DNA from 2 places in the Paenibacillus guangzhouensis genome. Region 1 is predicted to be linked to the other one. Evidence: riboswitches for the same ligand, from Rfam matches in the RefSeq annotation. Region 1 holds a riboswitch; the other holds the start of a gene.

Region 1 (3,637 bases):
GAACGATGGCAAACAACGTTAGGACAACATAATTTATAAATGGCGTCAACGGTGCCTTAAATTTCGATTTAGCCTGTAATTCCGGCTGTGTTTTTTTATACCGCAAATGACAAATTAGAATGACACCCCATACCCAGATAAAACAAATGGCACTAATGGTTGTCACGATGCCAAAAGCTTGCTCCGGAATAAGCTTACTCAGAAGAGCTCCCACCGATAGGACAAGCGTAGATATGAATAACGCGTTGCTGGGTACATGATTTTTATTAAGTTTGGCAAAGCCGGTTGGAGCCTGGTTATTCTTGCCCAAATTATATAAGATCCGACTTGTTGAGAACATCCCGCTGTTGCAAGCTGAGGCGGCTGACGTTAGTACGACAAAGTTAATAATTCCTGCGGCAATAGGAATGCCGACCAAAGCAAACGTTTTGACAAAGGGACTTTCGGATGGAGTGAGTTCCGTCCATGGGTTAATGCATAATAGGATGATCAATGCTCCGACGTAGAAGAATAGAATTCTTAACGGAATTTTATTAATCGCCGACGGGATATTTTTCTCCGGATTAGATGTCTCCGCTGCAGATACACCCACTAACTCCACACCGACATAGGCAAACACAACCATTTGGAATGAAAGTAAGAACCCCGAAACGCCGTTTGGAAACCATCCCCCGTGCTCCCAAATATTCTTGACACTCACCGTTCCTGCATCTGTTTGGAATCCGATGACCAGCAAAACAACGCCAATCGCAATCAGCGCCAGAATAGTCACGACCTTGATTAGAGCAAACCAAAATTCCAATTCCCCGAAACTTTTAACCGTTAATAGATTGAGTGATAATAAAATGATTAAACAGATGACTGCAGGGATCCACTGCGGGATATCAAACCAATATTTCACGTATACCCCGACAGCAATCACATCGGCCATGGCCGTCATGATCCAACAGAACCAATAGGTCCACCCAGTTACGAACGCGGCCCGTGGTCCAAGATAGTCTTCAGCAATGTCTGTAAAAGATTGATACCCGGCCTTCGACAATAATAGCTCTCCTAGCGCCCTCATCACGAAAAAAATGGCAATACCCACGATAAAATAAGCAAAGATAATGGATGGCCCCGCCAGTTGTATTGCTTTGCCTGATCCTAAAAATAACCCAGTACCAATGGTGCCGCCAATGGCAATAAGTTGAACATGCCGATTCTCTAACCCTCTCTTCAATTCCTGTTGTCCCATAGCATATTCCCCCTTATTTACGCATAAAAAAAGAGATTGGATGCGCTCCAATCTCTTGATCAAAAGAATAATAAATAAGACTTGTTATACCTATTCCAATATAACAAATTAGATATTTAATACTCTTCTGTCCTTTTGCCTGAGATTGTGAACCCTTCGGCGCCGTGGAATTCCACGGTCTCTCCAGAAGCTGCTCCTGCTATAGTACGACCCATAGCAATCATAGCTTGCTTACTATTTTATTTGACTTTCAACGGATATAAATATTTTCTAATACTAATCACGTTCTAATATTTTGTCAACGTCATAAATAAAAACTCCCGTTTCTAGAGGCTTGGCTATTCCATTTAAATCGATGAAATGTCTTATGTTCAAACCCCACCAACATTAGAAAGCAAATTTCTGAGCAGGTTCACCGTATCAACTTTAGAGTAAAATTAAAAAGCACCCAAATGGGTGCTTTTCACGTCAATACTGGTCTATTTTATTTGAACGCGACGAACGTTAAGTTCTTTCCTTTTAAGTATTTTATAATATCTGGAAGTGCCTTTAATGTGTTCTTGTTCTCGTGCAGTACATATACGCCCCCAGCAGCTTCACTCTGATGAAAGAATCGAATGATGTCCTCTGGCTTCTTCTCATTCCAGTCCTCCGGATCTCGATTCCACAGGAGGGTCTTCATATTCAACTTCTTAGCCTCGGAGACAAGTTCATCGTTAACCGCACCGTATGGCGGGCGGAACAAAGTAACGGCAGTATTCGTCAGGGATTCCAAAGCGCTGTTTGTCTTCGACAAATTTTTACTCTGATCCTGAGAGGTAGCTCTCGGAAGTACACTGTGATCCCAGGAATGATTCCCAATTGACATTCCATGCTCGTTCGCATAAGTTACGGCATCTGGATTGCGTTCCACATTCTGCCCTACGAATAGAAATGTCGCCGTTACCTTCTCTTCCGTTAGAATGTCCACGATTTGCTCCGTGAGCGCGGAGGGTCCATCATCGAAGGTTAAGGCGACATATTTCTTTGGCACCCCAAAGAGCTTCTTATTCTCATCGATGTCGATGACTTCAAAGTCTGCCTGCGTCTGATTGATGTTAGGCTGATCCGAGACTTGGGATAGGGCGGATTGTTCTGATCCAACAGCCACATTTGAAACTCCGGTCTTATCCAAATCACTTATGAATGCGCGAACAATCGGTGCTTGAAAGTCATCCGTTGTTACCTCTGCATTCACTACGCCGATTGGCCCGCTAAATATACGTACGAAATCATCTTTGCCCTTCGAAGCGATAGATAGAACAGTCAGCAAGCCGAATATGACCAGGATTAGAATGGATATCCTTGGCACGCGTGCAGAGAATTGCCGCAGGAATTGTGCTCGGTACTGAGCGAATTTCTCTACTCCGCCTTCCTGCCCTCCCTCGTCTATTAGAACGGGTGGAAAATCCCTGATCTGCTTTATTCGATCTATATATGCTTCGCTGCATGCAAAATACAGCATATCTCGGGAAACATCTGTGGTTCTGATTATGGCACTATAAAAGGTATTTCGGTAAGGATCCCACTTGGAATAGGGAGAGAGTCGAATCCTGTCTCCATTCAATGGATTCAACGCTTCAAGCCCAAGAAATGTAAAGTCATCTATTTCGATTACGTATGCAGCTTGTCTATCCTCTTGGGTAACGATAACCTTGATTTGGTTTACACCATCGGAGGTCTTCCCAAGCGACAGCAGCTCCATTACCTGCGTGCTGTATGTCTCCATCCCCATCTTCGTCCTTCTCTTCCGATCAGACATGACTTAATCGATTGAAGCTTCCTCTGTTGTTCCCACATTCGATGCAAATGGAGATGTCAGTCGGTTAGTAAAGTCAGTTACAATATTAAGGAGATGCGTCTTCTCCTGGCGAAGAGCATCGGTTTTCTGTTTCATTTGAGCGAGCTCCGCTTCAAGTCTTGCATGCTTCTCCTCAAGTTCGCTGATTCTCTTATTCTTATCGGCAGTCGTCTCGTTGTGCTTCTGAAGTAAGCCAGCATAGTTCTGGCGTTCAAGCTCAATTACGCCTTTAAGCTCCTCGTTCTCACCAGACAAAGTGGAATGAAGCTCCCGATAGTCTTCCATCATCTGGTCGACCTTCAGATTCTTATCGGTCAGTCTCCGCTCCAGCTCCAGAATACTCTTCTCGCGTTCCTCGATGACCTTGCCCAAGTTCTTCAAGTCTCTGTTCAAACGATCATTTTGTCCGTTCGCGTGGCTTAGTCGATCTTGCATATCGTTATGACTCATTTCGACATGCTGCTTGGCCTTAATCATCTGCTCTACGGCGAATACCAGATCAAGCGAGCTTTTGTCCATATGGCCCTTATTGTTTAAAATAGAGCCTGAAGGCTCTTCAT
Region 2 (3,637 bases), 2.7 Mb from region 1:
TCTTTGAGGACTTCATGTCCTTTGTCAGTCAACTGGACGAGCACAATGCGCCGGTCATTCGGATCCGATTGACGAGCGACATAGCCGCTTTTCTCCAATCGATCGATCATCACCGTGATGGAGCTTGGCTTCACTTCCAAGCATTCCGCAAGCTGTGATAGTTTGCACAATCCTAGTTTGTACAAACGAAACAGCATCATGATTTGAGGCGGTGTTATTCCCGCAGGCAGCTTCTCAATCACTTCGCTATTGACTTTCTTGTGTACGAGATCCATTGCTCTCTGAAATCGTTCTAGATATGACTCCATAGTTCCTCCCCAAACACTCTCATCAAAATTATTTTTGATTTTCAACAATTAGATAATCTAAAATTATCATGTTCGTGTTGAAGTGTCAATGAAGATGAGCACCATCATCCTATGGCATATGCGCCAATCGTCGACACAGATAAGTCACATCTTGACCCGTACATGGGAGCAAGGCATAACGAAACACACCAACCTAAACCCTTGAATCTTCGTATCACTCGTAGTCAGTGTCGTCTTTTTCTGTATAAGGTATACAAATCCGTCAGCTGAACCTGCTGTTCAATCGGCTGCAGACATGACAAAAAGAGCTGTCCGCCGCTCAATCACCGCGAATCAACTCTTCGCATCACAACGTTATGGATTACCAATTAATCTTTGGTTAATTCACTGTAAGCATCTGCGGTTAACAGAAGTTGTACCGCATCGTCCGCCGTTCCGTCGACCTCCACCTCAACAAGCCAGCCGCCTGCATAAGGCTCATTATTCACGAGTTCAGGCTCCGTCTCGAGCTGCGTGTTGACGCGAATGACTTTCCCAGTAACAGGGCTGTACAATTCCGAGACCGTCTTGACCGATTCGATCGACCCCATACTGTCACCGGCTGTCACTTCATAACCGACTTCGGGAAATTCAATGAATACAATATCCCCAAGCTGATGCTGCGCATGATCCGATATGCCAATTCGGATTGTATTCTCCGAGATCACTTCAGCCCATTCATGCTCTTCACTATAACGCAAGTTTGGTTTTACTTCACTCATGTGAACGCCTCTTTTCTGAAAATGTCGCTGTAACGGATTGCATGTCTTTCGCTTGTCTTAGCTCCTGAGGTCTAATTCCCTATTAGCGTAGAACAACGATCACAAGGCTGTCAATATCCGGTATTAAATTATTTTCATTACCAAAAAAATTGATTGACAATGTAGTGAACGGTCGAGTATTAATGGAGTAATGGAATAATTAATCGCGGATGAGGGTAACGGGAGAGATTACCGAACCTAGGTAACGCCGAAGGAGTAAGCCTGCACAGGTGAATCTCTCAGGCAAAAGGACCTTTACCGGACGCACCTCTGGAGAGCATTCGAAGCGTCATGCTAATCGAATCACCCAAGGGGAAACTTATCGGACAATCGGTCCATAAGGTAACTCTCAGGTACAAAGGACAGAGCGAAGGAAATGGGATGCCTACCGGGCATCTAACGTTTCTTTTGCCTGTCTTTTTTTGTTGTTATCATGTGAACGCTACACAATCCAATCAGATGAGGTGAATGCATGACTCAGCTTCGCAGAACGCCACTTTATCCACTCTACGCAAGCCATGCCGGTGTCCGTTGTATTGATTTCGGCGGATGGGAACTGCCCGTCCAATTTCTTGGCATTCAGAAAGAACACGAAGCCGTACGACAACAAGCTGGTTTGTTCGATGTCTCGCATATGGGTGAGTTCATCGTCACGGGCGAAGGTGCAGAAGCCTTCCTCGGGCGTATGACGACAAACGATGTCACCAAGCTCCATGATGGTCAAGCACAATATACCTGCATGTGTTATTCAAATGGCGGCGTCGTCGATGATCTGTTGGTATATCGCATCTCGGCTGAGCATTACATGCTCGTCGTGAATGCCTCGAATATCGATAAAGATTGGGATTGGCTCACATTACATCAGCCAAGTCATGTGCAAATGGAGAATGTATCCGATCAGACGGCTCTCCTCGCGATCCAAGGTCCTTTGGCTGAAAAAATCTTGCAGCAAGCAACAGATGCACCACTTGCGGAAATAGCCGGATTCGAATTCATCCACGATACGTCTGTCTGCGGCGTACAGACGCTAATCTCACGTACAGGATATACCGGTGAAGATGGGTTCGAATTATATTTACGTGCGTCGGATGCTCCGGCTGTATGGACAGAGCTGCTAGAACTTGGTGAAGGGTTGGGGCTAGTGCCTGCAGGTCTTGGCGCGCGGGATACACTTCGATTCGAAGCCAAATTGCCGCTCTACGGCCAAGAATTAACAGCTAATATTACCCCTCTCGAAGCTGGTCTAGGGATGTTCGTGAAGCTTGACAAAGGAGATTTTATTGGACAGGAAGCACTCGCATATCAGAAGCAGACAGGCGTCCCTCGCAGACTTGTTGGCATTGAGCTGATCGATCGCGGTATCCCAAGATCCCATTATCCCGTCTATGCAGATGGCGTCCGAATCGGCGAAGTAACGACGGGGACACAATCCCCTACGCTCAAACGTAATCTTGGACTTGCATTGATAGATACAAAATATGCGGCTGTGGATACCGAAGTCGAAGTGGAAATACGCGGCAAAATACTTCGCGCCAAAATTGTACCCGCTCCATTCTATCGAAATCCAACACGTTCAACGGGAGGCATGAAATCAAAATGAAACATCGCTATCTGCCTATGACGCCACAAGATCAAGCCGAAATGCTCAAAGTAATCGGGATGGATTCCATGGATCAGTTATTCCAAGACATCCCTGCAGAAGTGCGCTATCAAGGCACACTCCCCATCTCAGAAGCACTGGATGAAATATCTCTCCTTCGCCATATGAAACAATTGTCCGATCAGAATGCTGATTTTGATCGATATACAAGCTTCTTAGGGGCAGGGATCTATGATCATCACGTCCCCGTTGTCATAAATCATGTCATTTCCCGCTCTGAATTCTATACCGCCTATACACCCTATCAACCTGAGATCAGTCAGGGTGAACTGCAAGCGATCTTCGAATTTCAATCCTATATCTGTGAACTAACAGGTATGGCAGTCGCCAATGCTAGTATGTATGACGGGGCAACCGCTCTTGCAGAAGCTGGTTCGCTAGCTGCTGGCGCAACGAGACGGAAGCAGCTCATCGTCTCGCGTACGGTGCATCCTGAAGCACGTCAAATCCTGCAGACATCTGCGCGCGGTCTTAATCTCGAGATCGTAGAAATCGATTTTCAGAATGGTGTTACCGATCTTGAACAGCTCAAATCGCAAATGAGTGCGGATACCGCCGCTGTCCTCATTCAATCCCCTAACTTCTTTGGCTGTATCGAGGATATTAAGGCTATTGGCGAGATGATTCATGCGCACAAAGGATTACTGGTTGTTAGCGCGAATCCGTTATCGCTCGGCATACTGGAGAGTCCCGGCAAGCTTGGCGCGGATGTCGTCATTGGAGATGCACAGCCATTCGGGATTGCGGCGTCATTAGGCGGGCCCACTTGCGGTTACTTCGCTGTAACGGAATCCCTGATGCGCAAGATGCCGGGACGAATCGTTGGGCAGACATTAGACCGTGATGGCAAGCGCGGCTTCGTCTTAACG

What was found. Region 1 has a riboswitch for glycine ahead of GCU39_RS24795 (amino acid permease). Riboswitches for the same ligand answer to the same signal wherever they lie in the genome.
Region 2: it holds a riboswitch for glycine, as region 1 does, so the genes downstream of both, gcvT (glycine cleavage system aminomethyltransferase GcvT) here and GCU39_RS24795 (amino acid permease) in region 1, are expected to answer to the same signal.

What each region holds. Positions count from the first base shown of each region.
Region 1 covers NZ_CP045293.1:5,490,940-5,494,576, reverse strand. The annotation lists gene GCU39_RS24795 (amino acid permease) at 1-1,237, opposite strand, end outside; glycine riboswitch at 1,355-1,434, opposite strand; gene GCU39_RS24790 (polysaccharide deacetylase family protein) at 1,722-3,038, opposite strand; gene GCU39_RS24785 (hypothetical protein) at 3,042-3,637, opposite strand, start outside.
Region 2 covers NZ_CP045293.1:1,316,373-1,320,009, reverse strand. The annotation lists gene GCU39_RS05860 (MarR family winged helix-turn-helix transcriptional regulator) at 1-308, opposite strand, end outside; gene gcvH (glycine cleavage system protein GcvH) at 677-1,069, opposite strand; glycine riboswitch at 1,279-1,373, shown strand; glycine riboswitch at 1,377-1,476, shown strand; gene gcvT (glycine cleavage system aminomethyltransferase GcvT) at 1,581-2,708, shown strand; gene gcvPA (aminomethyl-transferring glycine dehydrogenase subunit GcvPA) at 2,705-3,637, shown strand, end outside.